4 regions of the Nonomuraea sp. CX421 genome follow, and region 2 is predicted to be linked to each of the others. Evidence: riboswitches for the same ligand, from Rfam matches in the RefSeq annotation. Region 2 holds a riboswitch; each other region holds the start of a gene.
The links. A riboswitch is a leader RNA that binds a small molecule or an ion and turns the genes downstream of it on or off. The one in region 2 is predicted to bind cyclic di-AMP.
Positions count from the first base shown of each region.

Region 1: it holds a riboswitch for cyclic di-AMP, as region 2 does, so the genes downstream of both, AC5L3X_RS25620 (CHAP domain-containing protein) here and AC5L3X_RS34040 (CHAP domain-containing protein) in region 2, are expected to answer to the same signal.
Region 3: it holds a riboswitch for cyclic di-AMP, as region 2 does, so the genes downstream of both, AC5L3X_RS02330 (C40 family peptidase) here and AC5L3X_RS34040 (CHAP domain-containing protein) in region 2, are expected to answer to the same signal.
Region 4: it holds a riboswitch for cyclic di-AMP, as region 2 does, so the genes downstream of both, AC5L3X_RS21315 (C40 family peptidase) here and AC5L3X_RS34040 (CHAP domain-containing protein) in region 2, are expected to answer to the same signal.

Region 1 covers NZ_JCADBK010000015.1:155,966-159,429, reverse strand. Annotated here, with positions in the region: gene AC5L3X_RS25630 (aldo/keto reductase) at 1-309, shown strand, start outside; gene AC5L3X_RS25625 (Gfo/Idh/MocA family protein) at 328-1,281, shown strand; cyclic di-AMP (ydaO/yuaA leader) riboswitch at 1,401-1,537, shown strand; gene AC5L3X_RS25620 (CHAP domain-containing protein) at 1,549-2,211, shown strand; gene AC5L3X_RS25615 (YciI family protein) at 2,398-2,826, shown strand; gene AC5L3X_RS25610 (RNA polymerase sigma factor) at 2,983-3,464, shown strand, end outside.
Region 2 covers NZ_JCADBK010000029.1:31,848-35,311, forward strand. Annotated here, with positions in the region: gene AC5L3X_RS34035 (LamG-like jellyroll fold domain-containing protein) at 1-772, opposite strand, end outside; gene AC5L3X_RS34040 (CHAP domain-containing protein) at 1,148-1,816, opposite strand; cyclic di-AMP (ydaO/yuaA leader) riboswitch at 1,828-1,977, opposite strand; gene AC5L3X_RS34045 (amidase) at 2,301-3,464, shown strand, end outside.
Region 3 covers NZ_JCADBK010000001.1:498,417-501,880, forward strand. Annotated here, with positions in the region: gene AC5L3X_RS02320 (RDD family protein) at 1-690, opposite strand, end outside; gene AC5L3X_RS02325 (amino-acid N-acetyltransferase) at 788-1,345, opposite strand; cyclic di-AMP (ydaO/yuaA leader) riboswitch at 1,603-1,751, shown strand; gene AC5L3X_RS02330 (C40 family peptidase) at 1,757-2,797, shown strand; gene AC5L3X_RS02335 (LuxR C-terminal-related transcriptional regulator) at 2,861-3,073, opposite strand; gene AC5L3X_RS02340 (cytochrome P450) at 3,357-3,464, shown strand, end outside.
Region 4 covers NZ_JCADBK010000011.1:143,195-146,658, reverse strand. Annotated here, with positions in the region: gene AC5L3X_RS21330 (MarR family winged helix-turn-helix transcriptional regulator) at 1-155, shown strand, start outside; gene AC5L3X_RS21325 (DMT family transporter) at 201-560, shown strand; gene AC5L3X_RS21320 (DMT family transporter) at 634-1,047, shown strand; gene AC5L3X_RS21315 (C40 family peptidase) at 1,211-1,807, opposite strand; cyclic di-AMP (ydaO/yuaA leader) riboswitch at 1,866-2,021, opposite strand; gene AC5L3X_RS21310 (class I SAM-dependent methyltransferase) at 2,287-2,979, opposite strand; gene AC5L3X_RS21305 (LysR family transcriptional regulator) at 3,050-3,464, shown strand, end outside.

The DNA.
Region 1 (3,464 bases), on a different contig from region 2:
GCGTTCCACGAGGCCAACGGCATCCTCACCGAGGCATGGAGCCCGCTCGGGCAGGGACGGGGGCTGCTGGAGGACCGCGCGCTGCGGGTGCTGTCGGACAAGCACAACCGCACCCCGGCGCAGATCGTGCTCCGCTGGCACATCCAGCTGGGCAACGTGGCGATCCCCAAGTCGGTCACGCCGTCGCGGATCAAGGAGAATTTCGGCGTCTTCGACTTCGTCCTCGACCAGGAGGACATCGCGGCTATCGGGGCGATGAACATCGGGAAACGGCTCGGACCCGACCCGGATCAGTTCAACAGGGGGTAAAGATTACGATCCCTCCTTATGAGGGATCTTTCATGGGGAATCGCGGCGACCGGCGGCATCGCCAGGACCGTAGGGGCGGTCATCGCGGCGGAGCCGGGGATGCGGGTGGCGGCCGTCGGCTCGCGCGACCTCGGCCGGGCACGCGCGCTGGCCGCGGCACTGGGCGCCGAGTCGGCCCACGGCTCGTACGCCGCGCTGTGCGCCGATCCCGCCGTGGACGCCGTCTACGTGGCGACGCCGCACGCCCAGCACCTGGAGGTGGCCGAGGCCGCGATCGCCGCGGGCAAGGCGGTGCTGTGCGAGAAGCCCCTGGCCGCCTCGCTCGCCGACGCCGAGCGGATGGTGCGGCTGGCCCGCGAGGCCGGCGTCTTCCTGATGGAGGCCATGTGGATGCGGTTCAACCCGCTAATCCAGCGGCTGGCGGCCGATCCGCGCTTCGGTGACCTGCGCTCCGTGCACGCCAGCTTCGGATTCGCTTCGCCGTATGACCCGCTGCATCGGCTCTGGGCTCCGGAACTCGGCGGCGGGGCACTGCTCGACCTCGGGATCTACCCGTTCGGGCTGGCTCAGCTGCTCCTGGGGACACCGCCGGAGCTGCGGATGACGGGGTCGCTGGCGCCGTCGGGCGTGGACGCGGAGGCGGCGGGCGTGCTCCTCTACCCGGGCGGCAGGCGGGCGCTGGTGGAGGTCTCGTTACTGGGTGCCCTGCCCAACAGCGCGTACGTGGTCGGCACCGGGATGCGGGCCGACATCGAGGCGCCGTTCTGGGCGCCGCGACGGATGACCCTGAGCGGGCCGTCGATCGAATCGGAGACGTACGAGCTCGCTCCCGAGGACAACGGATACGCCGGCGAGGTGCGCGAGGTGCGCGACGCGCTGGCCGCCGGGCGGACCGAGAGCGCGATCATGCCCCTTGACGAGAGCCTCGCCATGATGGGGCTGCTCGCGGCGGCTCGCCGACAACTTTCCTGACCAGGGCAGTTACCCACCTTGTCATCCCCTTGCCCGCTGTATTACCTTATGGGGCATTCGCGGCATACGTCCGTTTTATCGGTTCGTTGCCGTTCCATCGACAAGAACATCGCAGGATCTACCTGCGACCGCTGAATCCGCCTCTCGCGGAACCGGGGACCCAGGTCTCATTGGGGTGAATCGGCACATCGTGCCGTAGGGCAGCTTCCACGTCCGAACCCGTCAGCTAACTCGGTAAGCGGTATGGAAGCGAGGAGTCCCCCACCGATGGCCGTCAGTCGTCTTTCCCATACCCTCAGGCGCCACGCCGCCCGCGCCGCCCTGGGCGTCACCCTCACCGCCACCGCGGCCTTCGGCGTCGTCGCCCCCGCCTCCGCCGACACCCCCCAGCACGCGGGCGCCGGCGCGGAGACCCCGGCCAAGGCCGACGTGGTCAGCGTGACGGCGGATCAGGTGCTCGCCCTGGCCAGGTCCCAGATCGGCATCTCGGAGAACGCCTACGGGGGAGGCACCAAGTTCCAGAAGTGGTACGCCGACTCGCAGCGCGCCGCCGAGACGATCGCCCGTGACGGCGGCAACCGGGCCGCCTACCTCAACGCCGCCTGGTGCGCGATGTTCGTCTCCTGGGTCGGCGAGAACGCCGGCGCCCGGTCCCAGATCGGCTGGGACGCCTACACCGTGACGCACGCCCAGTGGTTCGCCGACCAGGGCCGCTGGGGCACCACCCCTGAGCCCGGCGCCGTCGTCTTCTTCGCCTGGAGCGGCAGCAAGAGCATCGGCTCGATCAACCACGTCGGCTTCGTCGTCAAGGACAACGGCAACGGCACGCTGACCACCATCGAGGGCAACACCGGCAACGGCAAGGTCGAGGAGCGGGTCCGGCCCAAGTGGCAGGTCGTCGGCTACGGCTACCCGTCGTACGCGGCCTGACCCTCCTTTCCGCCTCCCCCTTCCGGCGAGCGCGCCCCACTCCCCCTCGGGCGCGCGCTCGCCGCTTCTCCGGAACAATCCTGGCGAGACGTGTCGATTCGCGGGCACGGAGTTCGACGCGTTGGTGAGCGCGGGGTCCGGCCGGGGCCCCGGCAACGGACGAAGGAGGTCGGCGTCGTGAAGTTCATGATCGTTGGCAGGGGCAACGAGGAGACCGAGGCCGGCGTCATGCCCAGCCAGGAGCTGGTGGACGCGATGACCGAGTACAACGAGTCGCTGGTCAAGGCCGGGGTCCTGCTGGCCGCCGAGGGGCTCTACCCCAGCTCGCACGGTGCCCGCATCGCCTACAGCGGGGGCAGGGCGACCGTGCTCGACGGGCCGTTCACCGAGGCGAAGGAGCTCATCGCCGGCTTCTGGCTGATCCAGGTCAAGTCGCGCGAGGAGGCCCTTGAATGGGCGATGCGGGTCCCCGTCCCGGGCGGGCACGAGGGCGTTGGCCTGCACGTGTGGCAGGTGTTCGACCCGACCGACCTGCCGCCGGAGTCGATGTCGCCCGAGACCGCCGAGCGCGAGCGCGCCCTGCGCGGGTCCCTGGAGGGCCACGAAGGCGCTTGATCCCGTCGCCCCGCCACGCCTGGCCGGTGGCGGGCCCGCGGGCCGTCTCGAGATCGCGGCCCGGCACGAGATTCCGGGCCGGCACGAGATTCCGGGCCGGACGGACGCGTCGCGGGCGCGGTTGCGGGCGGGCCCGGGGGCTGGTCTCATGGGCCGGTGACGGCTTCCGAGACCCATCAGGCGATCGAGGCGGTGTGGCGGATCGAGGCGGCCCGCCTCATCGCCGGGCTGGCCCGGATGATGCACGGCGACCTCGGCCTGGCCGAGGAGCTCGCGCAGGACGCGCTGGTCGCGGCGCTGGAGCAGTGGCCGGAGTCGGGCGTGCCGCGCAACCCGGGCGCCTGGCTCATGGCGGTGTCCAAGCGGCGCGCCGTCGACCTGCTGCGCCGCCAGGAGCGCTACGAGCGCAAGCTGGTCGAGCTCGGCCGCGACCTCGACGGCGAGGACGAGCTCCCCGATGTCGAGGAGATCGAGGACGACCTGCTCCGGCTGGTGTTCACCGCCTGCCATCCGGTGCTGTCGACCGAGGCACGGGTGGCGATGACGCTGCGGGTGCTCGGCGGGCTGACGACCGACGAGATCGCCCGGGCCTTCCTGGTGCCCGAGCCCACCGTGGCGCAGCGGATCGTGCGGGCCAA
Region 2 (3,464 bases):
GGGCCGGCCCTTCGCCCGGCCGGACGGCGGGGGCGGCGCGGCGGCCGTCGGGAGTGGCGGGCGAGTCCCACATCAGCGGCACCGGGGCGACGAACACCTCCGCGCCGGCCCGGTCGACCGCCTCGACGCCGCCGCCCCGGCTGCGCCGCACGGACAGCCCTTCGGCCCGGAGGGCGAACCGCAGCCGGTCCAGCCGGCCGTTCTGGGCCGCCTGCCGCGTCTTCACCACGAGCACGTGCGAGAAGCCGTCCACGTCGGCCGTGACCTGGAGGTCCACGCCGGGCAGCACCTCGGCGTAGGTGGCGGTGGGGCCGTCGAGGGCAGGCGCGGGCAGGCCGCCCGGCCAGGACACGGCCAGTGACTTGGCCCCTCGCGTGACCGTCGCCATCGGAGCCGCGCCGCCGCCGGAGAACCGTAGTCGGGCCGCCGTCGCGGCCGGGGCCACCGAGCCGTCGGGCAGGCGCCGCAGTGTCGTGTCCACCTCGACCCAGCGGCTGTCCTGGCGCACGCGGATCGGCCGGGCGTGCTGCTCCAGCACGAGGGCGCCACCGGGGGTGGCGTGGACCGTGCGCGTCTCGGTCCGCAGGGAGCCGACCTCGACGCGCTCCCCGGTCAGCCGCGCCGCCGACAGGGCCTCCCGCTCGGTGGCGGCCCCGGCCGCGGGCGGCTCGGCCCGCTCGGCCCGCTCAGCGCCCGAGGTGGCGGAGGTGGCGGAGGTGGCGGTCGCCGGCGGGACGACGGCGGTGCCGGCAACGAAAAAAGCAGCCGCCATGGCGACTGCTGTGACACGTCGGGTGGTGTGACCGGGACCTGATGGGGTGTGCCCTCTCGCCTGCACCGCGATCACCGCTCCGATAACGCGACAGGCGGGTGTCCGCATGAATCCACTCGACTCTCCTCCGGCTGGTACGGGGCGGCCCCGGGATGGTGTCCGACGAGGGAAGGGGCCGTCACGGCCGCCGGCCGATCCGACCGAACTACGATCTTGACCGCACTATACGACGCCATGGTCATCCCGTCACCAGCCCACTTCGGCCGACCCGTCCGCCGTCCTGAAAGAAACGACATCCGCGCCCCGGCGTGCGGGGCGCGGATGTCGTCCGGACGGGGGATCTCCGGCGGAGGGGGTCAGGAGGAGGTCAACCGGTCAGGCCTTGTAGGCGGGGTAGCCGTAGCCCGTGACCTGCGTCTTGGGCCGGACTCGCTCCTCGACCTTGCCGTTGCCGGTGTTGCCCTCGATCGCGGTGATCGTGCCGTCGCCGTTGTCCTTCTTGACCAGGCCGACGTGGTCGATGCCGCTGGTGGACTCGCCGCTGTTCCAGTCGTAGAAGACCACGGCTCCGGGCTTGGCGCCGTCGCCCCAGCGCTTGTTGGCCTTGAACCAGTCGGCGTAGGTGACGGTGTAGGCGTCCCAGCCCATCGTGCTGCGGGCGCCGGCCTGCTCGCCGACCCAGGAGATGAACATGGCGCACCACGGGGCGTTGGCGTACAGCTTCGGGCTGCCGCCGCCGTCACGGGCGAGGGTCTCGGCCGCGCGCGGCGAGGACATGTACCAGCTGTGGTACGGGGTTCCGCCGCCGGACGCGTTCTCCTTGACGCCGATCTGCGATTCGGCGATCTGCAGCACGCTCTGGGTGCTCACCTGGTTGGCGGGGGCCGCGGCGACCTGCTGCTGGGAGGCGTTGGTCTGCGCCGGGTGCTGGGCCGCCATCGCCGGCGCTCCGACGAAGGCCGCACCGGCCGCGATGGTCAGCCCGACTGCGATCCGGGAGGCGTTGGCCTTGATCTGGGCGCGGTTCAGGATGTTCTTGGCCATGCAGAGATTGCTCCTTGCTTCCATTCCGCCTACCGGGTTAGCTGCCGGGTTCGGGCGTGGAAGTGCCCTACGGACCGTCTCTGGAAGAGATCGACCGATTCACCCCAGAAATGAAGTGGGTCCCCGGTTTCGCGATGTCGCGGATTCGGCGGGCCACGTCGCTCTGCGCTGAAGGTTCACGCAGGTCAGGACGTAGTCTCCGGCAATTGAACGGTAACGCGGACGTCTCTCTCAGCCCTGGCGTCTACCGCATATGTCCACCAAGGTATGCGAATCGTATAGAGCACTGCAAGCGCGGTTAGGGTCCCCCTAACGGAATCCCCTATCCCGCAACGGATGTCGGCCCGAACTTTTACCTTTCCACCCTCAAACGGGCCTCTCGGAAAGGCAAAGCGGGGGCGCTCCAGACCACCCCGCGATAGATCGAACCGCGACCGGCATGGTATGGAGACTGTCCACTGTCGTGACACCCGTGAGGACCACCATGCCGATCTCCCTTGGCCCGTTCGCCGGCCGCGGCATCACCGAGCTCGCCCGCGACCTGCGCGCGGGCCGGACCACGTCGGCCGAGTTGACCGAGCTGGCGCTCGACGCCATCGCCCGGCTCGATCCGCCGCTCAACGCGTTCGTGACCGTCGACGCCGACGGGGCCCGGGCGGCGGCGCGGCGGGCGGACGACGAGCTGGCCGAGGGCGCCGATCGAGGCCATCTGCACGGCGTGCCGGTGGGCGTCAAGGATCTGATCATGGTCGCCGGCCTGCCCGTGACCATGGGATCGCGGCACTTCGCCGGCCACGTCGCCGAGACCGACGCGGAGTGCGTGACGCGGCTGCGCCGGGCCGGCGCGGTCATCGTCGGCACGACCACGACCCACGAGTTCGCCTACGGCCCCACGGGCGACCGGTCGGCCACCGGCCCCTCACGCAACCCCCACGATCCGGCCCGCATGTCGGGCGGCTCCAGCGGCGGCAGCGCGGCCGCCGTGGCCGCCGGCCTGGTCCCGCTCGCGCTCGGCACCGACACCGGCGGCTCCGTGCGCATCCCCGCCGCGCTGTGCGGGGTGGCCGGCTTCAAGCCCGCGTACGGCGCCATCCCGGCGGACGGCGTCTTCCCCCTGTCGCGGACTCTCGACCACGTCGGCGTCCTCGCGGGCGACGAGCGGGACTGCCTGCTCGCCTACCGCCACCTGGCCGGGACCGCCCCGGCCGAGGGCGGTCACCCCGAGTCCGGCGCGGATCACGGCACCCCGGCGGGCCCGCCCGACGACGCCGGGGCCGCGCGGGTGGCCTGGCTGGATCCCACCGGTCTGTTCGCCTGCGACGCGCGGGTGGTGAGCGCCGTGCGCGCGGCGGCGGGGCCGCTGGAGGAGGTCCGGCTGCCCGCGGGGATCGCGGGGGAACTACGGGAGACCTACACCGCCGTCCAGAGCGCCGAAACGGCGGCCGTGCACGCGGGCCGCCTGGCCGAGGCGCCCGAGCTGTTCGACCCCGAGGTGCTCGAACGCCTGCGCGTCGCGTTCGAGATGCCCGGCTGGAGATACGTCCGGGCCATGGACGAGCGGTCCCGGCTCGCCGAGATCGTCGGCGCGCTGTTCGACCGGCACGACGTGCTCGCGCTGCCGACCGTGCCGCTGACCGCCCCGCCGCTC
Region 3 (3,464 bases), on a different contig from region 2:
GCCGTACTGCTGCTGACCGTAACCGGGCTGCTGGCCGTACTGCTGACCCGAGGGCGGCTGCTGGCCGTAACCGGGCTGCGACTGCCCCTGCTGACCGTAGCCCTGCTGGCCCGAAGGCTGCTGCTGGCCGTACTCCGGCTGCTGGGCGTAACCAGGCTGGCCGTATTCGGGCTGCCCCTGCTGCTGGCCATAGCCCTGCTGACCGTATTCGGGCTGCTGGCCATAGCCCTGCTGACCGTATTCGGGCTGCTGGCCGTACTGCGACTGCTGGCCGTACTGGGGCTGCTGACCATAGCCGGGCTGGGACTGGCCCTGCTGACCGTAACCGGGCTGGGACTGACCTTGCTGACCGTAACCGGGCTGGGACTGGCTCTGCTGACCGTAACCCTGCTGGCCGTACTGGGGCTGCTGGCCGTAGCCGGGCTGCCCCTGCTGGCCATAGCCCTGCTGGCCGTAGTCGGCCTGCTGGCCGTACTGGGGCTGCTGACCATAGCCCGGCTGGGACTGGCCCTGCTGGCCGTACTGGGGCTGGCCCTGCTGCTGGCCGTAGTCGTCGGCACGGTAGCCGACGACCGTCACATCGGGGTCGGGCTCGCCATGGGGACGACCCTGGTACTGCTGTCCGTATTCAGGAGATCCAGGATTCTCGCCGGATTCGTCCTGAGGATACGGTGGCTGTCCTGTGCTCACCGTGTCACCTCGCTTCGAGTGCGCATGTGGCACGTGTCAGGACACATGCCTGTGTCGCCCAACGTATCGACATAGGTATCAACAATCACCTTTCGCCTTAGTCAAGATCCGAGTCACCTGATGTCAAGTGGAGCAGCATGCGGGTGTTGCCCAAGGTGTTCGGCTTGACATGTTCGAGATCAAGGAACTCCGCCACACCCTCGTCGTACGAGGCCAGGAGTTCGGCATAGACCTCAGGGGAGACAGGCGTGCCCTGGATGGGATGGAATCCGTGCCTGCCGAAGAAGTCGACTTCGAATGTGAGACAGAAGACCCGCTGCAGGCCGAGCTCTCGGGCCGTGCCCAGCAGCGCGGAGACGATGCGGTGACCGATCCCGAGCCCGCGGTGTTCGGGGTCCACGGCCACCGTGCGGATCTCGGCGAGGTCCTCCCAGAGCACGTGCAGCGCCCCGCAGCCGACGACCTCTCCTGACCGCTCGGCCACCCAGAACTCCTGGACGTCCTCGTACAGCGTGACCGTGGCCTTCCGCAGCAGGCGGGGCCCGGCGCCCGCGTAGGTGGCGACCAGGCGTCCGATGGTCCTGACATCGGCGGTGCGGGCACGGCGCACGAGAATGCCGGTGTCCTGGACCGTCACTTCGGTGGCCTGTTCCATGGCTCTCCAGAGTACAGATCGCATTACGGCTCGCCCGTAAATCTCTCCTCTTGCCCTTCTCCCGACATGTCACTCCCAGAAGGACAAGGCCAGCTCAAGCAGGGGCAAACGCGGCATAAAATCAGTCAGGGTCGCCTGGGCCCGACATCACCTTGTGACCCATCGGTGGCGCAATCTCAACCGAGTTGGCAGTTCTGGTTGAGCAAGAACCCAAGGTGCACTAATGTCCAGCGACGATGTCACCCATGCGATCGCCGCGTGGAGACGCGCCCAATCCCCCACGGGGGAGCCGGGGACCCGCCGGTGGCCGCCAACCACCACTGGGGTGAATCCGAGCGCGACGCTCGGTAGGGCTGCTCCGGCCCGAACCCGTCAGCTAACCCGGTAGGCGTCGATGAGAGGAGCTGGTCGGTGAAGCGCACGCGCGATCGCGGGAGGAAGATCGCGGGCGAGCACGCCCGCCCCCCGGAACATTCCGGGCCCCGCCGGTTCGCCGTCCTCGGCGCCGCCATCGCCGCGCTCGTCTTCGCCCTCCCCGCGGCTCCGGTCGCCGCCGATCCCACGCCATCCCTCAGCGAGCTGTCCAAGCAGGTCGAGGAGATGCACACGCGGATCGCGACGCTGACCGAGGAGTACAACGGCCAGCGCGAGAAGCTCAAGGCCGCCCAGAAGTCGGCCGCGGCCGCGAAGAAGACACTGGCCGCCAGCGAGACCGACCTGGCCACCAAGCGCGCCAAGGCCAGCCTGCTGGCCCAGAACGAGTACATGACCGGCGGCCTCGGCCGGGCCATGGCCCTGATCAGCTCCGACGACCCCGAGCGGTTCCTCGACCGCGCCGCCACCACCTACGCCCTGGAGCAGCAGCAGGGCGAACAGGTCAACCAGGTCAACCGGGCCAGGGCGACGGCCGAGCAGGCCAGGGACAGTGCGGCTTCGCGCATCGACGAGGTGCGGAAACTCGTCGACGACCTCGGCGGCAAGCGCGACAAGATCGTGACACTGGTCGCCAAGGTCGAGAGCAACCTGTTCAACCGCGCGCTCGGCGAGGCCGGCCGTCCCGGCACCCGCGCCGTGCGGGTCAACCTGCCGATCGCGGGCAGCGGCAAGGCCGCCGAGGCCGCCAGGTGGGCGCTGACGCAGCAGCTCAAGCCCTACGTCTGGGGCGCCGAGGGGCCGAGCGGCTACGACTGCTCCGGCCTGGTCATGGCCGCCTACCAGCGAGTCGGCATCTCGCTGCCGCACTACACGGGCAGCCAGTGGACCGCCGGCCGGCATGTCTCCAAAGAGGAGATGCGGCCGGGCGACCTGGTGTTCTTCTACAGCGACCTGCACCATGTCGGCATCTATCTCGGCGGCGGCATGATGGTCCACGCGCCCCGCACCGGCGACGTCGTGCGCATCGCGTCGATCGCCCGGCGGCCGTTCGCCGGCGCCGTACGCATTGCCGACTGAGCGCCTTCACCCAGGGCACCCGATCTCACGGCGAGGCTCCGGCGACCGGGCGCCGGTTCTCCGCTAGATCAGCTGGCGGCGCGCCGCCCAGGCCACGGCCTCGATCGCCGTGGCCACCCCGATGCGGTCGCAGATCCCTCGCAGCCTGCGGCGGACCGTACGGCCGCTGATATCCAGCCGTCTGCCGACCCGATCGACCGTGACTCCCTTGGCAAGCTCCGCCAGCAACGCTAAGTCGGCATGGCTCAGCTCAACACCCTCGGTGAGCACATCCATCGGGAGCCCTCCCCCCAACAGCGATTCTCCCCGAACCACCTGCTCGTCCCGCAGACGGTAAACGCATATCTGAAAGGTCGTCAAGCGCGATAATCCCTGCACTTGACCTATACATTGACATGATCCGTTATATATGAAGTACTCGTGATATGTCGCTACACTTCGGAGCGCGATGAGCGGCCACAGTGACCCTTACAGCTCGTCTACGAGCGCGACCGACCTCCTGGGTTTTGATCCGTTCGATCCGGAGTTTCTACGCGATCCCTACTCGCACTATCGGGAAATGCGGCAGCAGGGCGCGCTGCTCCGCACCCGGGGCGGGCTCCTGGTGGCGACCACGTACGAGCACTGCTCGACCCTGCTGCGCCACCCGGCCTTCGGCCACGACTCC
Region 4 (3,464 bases), on a different contig from region 2:
CCGAGCAGGGAGAGGGCCTGGTCCGGGAGGTGCGCGGCCCTTACGAGGAGCGGGTTCGCGAACTCCTCGGCCACGTGGCGGCGCACTATCCGCAGCTCGACGCGAGCCGGCTCAGCCGCGCTCTGAGCGACCTCGGCAACCTGGTCGTCCCCTGACGATCCCCCGCGCCCGATCGCGGGGGCCGAATCACGCGTTCTCATATGCATGTACATGCAGGAATCTACCCGAAAGGAACACCCATGAGCTGGCTCTACCTGGGAGTCGCCGTGATCTTCGAGATCGCGGTGGCCCTCTCGGCAAGCAAGGCGAAGGGCTTCACCCACCTGTGGTGGACCGCCGCGACCCTGGTCAGCGGCGCGATCGCGACCTTCTTCCTCAGCCTGGCACTTCTCACCTTCGACGTCGGCGTCGGTTATGCCCTCTGGACCTCGGTGGCAGGCGTCGGGATCGTCGTCGTCGGCGCACTGCTGCTCGGCGAGCGTCTGAACGGGAGGAAGCTCCTCGGCATCCTCATCGTCATCGCCGGCGTCGTCGGACTGCAACTCAGTGGAGCGGCCTGATGAGCCATCCGGCGTCCCCACCGCGCACCACCCGCTCGCCCCACACTCCCGCATCACGAAAGGACTGACCCCCATGACCGCGACAGGCGCACAGCACGGTTCCAAGGCCGGTGCGTGGCTCGTGCTCCTGCTGGCCGGAGCATTCGAGGTCGGCTACGCGCTCAGCGTCGGAGGCAGCGCGGGATTCACCGTCCTGGGCTGGTCCGTCTCCGCCGTCGTGTTCTTCCTGCTGACGCTCTTCTGCCTCAGCGTCGCTCTCCGGAACATCGACGTCGGGATCGGCTACGCCGTCTGGGCGGGCATCGGCGCAGTCGGCGCCGCCGTCCTCGGCCCGGTGTTCTTCGACGAGTCACTCACTGTCACTCGAGCGTTCTGGCTGGCAGTGATCATCGCGGGGGTCGTCTGGCTGAAGCTCGCGGACAGCCCCGAGCCCGAGGCCGGGAAAGCCGCGTCCACGTCTGACGCGCGAACCGTGACCGACCGGTGACCCCAGGAGGTTCGCGGTCGCACCGCCGGCATTCACCCGAAGCCGGGTCTCCCTCCTGAGCGGCCGGGAGTCACTCGGCGGAGCGAATCCCAGCGGTCTGCCGCGAACGACAAGTCGGCGACAGACCGCTGAGATTCCGCCAGCTCCCATTCGGCCCTACAGGTCACAGACCGGGACGTACCGCCCCCACGAACGACGACTTGCGCCACCCGCTGACCTTCTCGACGCGTACCGTGAAGCCGGTCCTCGGCGAATGGATCATTTTGCCCTTGCCGACGTACATGCCCACGTGACCGAGCCCGCGGAAGAACATCAGGTCTCCTGGCTGGAGGTTCTTCCAGGAGACCTTCTTCTTGATGCGTGCGTACTGGCTGTTCGTCACGCGCGGGATCGTCACCCCGGCCTTCCTCCAGGCGTACTGGACGAGGCCGGAGCAGTCGAACGAACCGGGTCCGGTGGCGCCGTACCGGTACGGGTCACCGATCTGGTTCCTGGCCACGGCGACGGCCGTGCGGGCCTTCGCCTGCTGCCGTGCGGCCTTCGATCTCTTCGCGGTCTTACTCTTCGCGGTCTTGTTCTTCCCGGACGCGACGGTCACCGATCCGGCGTTGGTCCGCGCGGGCGCCGTGGTCCGCACCGTGGCGCCCGTCGTGGCCGTCGTGGCCGTCGCGGGGGAAAGGGCCGAGCCGCTCGCCGTCGCCACCTCGGCCTGAGCGGGGTGCACCAGGCCGCCGGCCGTCACGGTCATCGTGAGGGCCACGCCACTCAGGGCAAGGCGGGACAGACGGGGGTTTTGCGAGGTAGACAGGATTTCTCCTTGGATCTTCCACGAACGCCTACCGGGTTAGCTGACGGATTCGGGCCTGGAAGTCGCCCTACGGCGCGATGCGCGCCGATTCACCCCTGATCCACGAAGGATCGCTGGGTCCCCGGTTCCGTGCCTCCTGGCTGCACGGATTCGGCAGGTCACCGGCCTCGCGTTCGAGGCGGACGGCGACCGGCGGATCTTTGTCTCGACCACATCGGCGGACCGATGTCGGCGGGCGGCGAACATGGCGTGTTCGCCGCGACGCCAGAACCTACGCCGCTTTGTCACGAACAAGCAAAGGCAGAGTCAAGCTGTAAAGATCCGATAAAGGTGTCAGTAAGGTGATGAGCCCCTGTTTATCAGGGGGTTCTGTAATGAGAATGTGACCCTCCTCACACTTGACGAAACGCCTGTGTGTCAGGTCCCAAATGTCACTTCTGTCGCGCTGTCACCCTGAGCCCCACATGCTGGAGGGTCCCGGCCGCGATCCGCTCGCGCTCGATCCGCCACAGCTCTCCGGCGACCTCCTCGGCGCCGGAGACCAACCTGCCGCCGAGGTAGCGGGACAGGTACGGCTGACGCCGTACGTCGTCGATCCGGAAGCGCGCGGCGATCCCGGCGAGCATGGCGTCACCGCGCGCGTATCCCGCGTGGGCGGCCCGCCAGCGCCCGGCCGGGTCCGGGCAGGGCCCGCGCGGGAAGTCGGCGAGCCCGGCGGCGGCCAGCAGCGCGCCCGCGTCGTAGAACCAGGCGGCGTCCGCCGCGCCGGCCCGGTCCCAGGCGAACTCGTCCACCGCCAGGGTCCCGCCGGGGGCCAGCAGCGCGGCCGCCCGGTCGAGCACGGCCTCCAGCGGGCTCATGTGGTGCAGCGAAAGCGACAGGATGATCACGTCGAACGGGTCGTCCCGATGACTCGCCAGGTCGGCCCGCACGGCGGGCACCCCGGCCGACCGCGCCGCCGCGACGGCCTCGGCCGAGATGTCCAGGGCGGTGACCTCGTGCCCGTGCCGGGCCAGCGCGGCGGCCAGCCCGCCGTCGCCGCACCCGGCGTCGAGGATCCGGACGGGCCCACCGGGCAGCACCTCGTCCAGCCAGTCCAGTTGATGGTCGTCGATCGTCTCCATGTGCCGAGCATCCACCGGCCGAGGCATGCGCACTACTGCGGATTCGGCATGAAAGGCATAAGCTCCATGCATGCTTGACCTTTGGTCGCTCCGGGTGCTGCACGAGGTGGGCAGGCTCGGCTCCTTCTCGGCCGCGGCCGGGGAGCTCTCGATGACCCAGCCGGCCGTGTCGCGGCAGATCGCCACCCTGGAGCGGCGGGCGGGCGTGCGGCTGTTCGACCGGCTGCCGCGCGGGGTACGGCCCACCGACGCCGGGCGGGCGGCGCTCGACCAGGCGTCGGAGATCCTCGACGGGGTCACGCTGTTCGAGACCCGGCTGCGCGCCTTCGCCGAGGCGGGCGCGGGGCGGGTGCGGGTGTCGGCCTTCCCCAGCGCGGCCACCGCCTACGTGCCCGACCGCTTCCGCGCCTTCGCCGCGCTGCACCCGGGCGTCGAGCTCTCCCTGACGGTCCGGGGCGGCCCAGACGACCCGTACGCCGGACTGC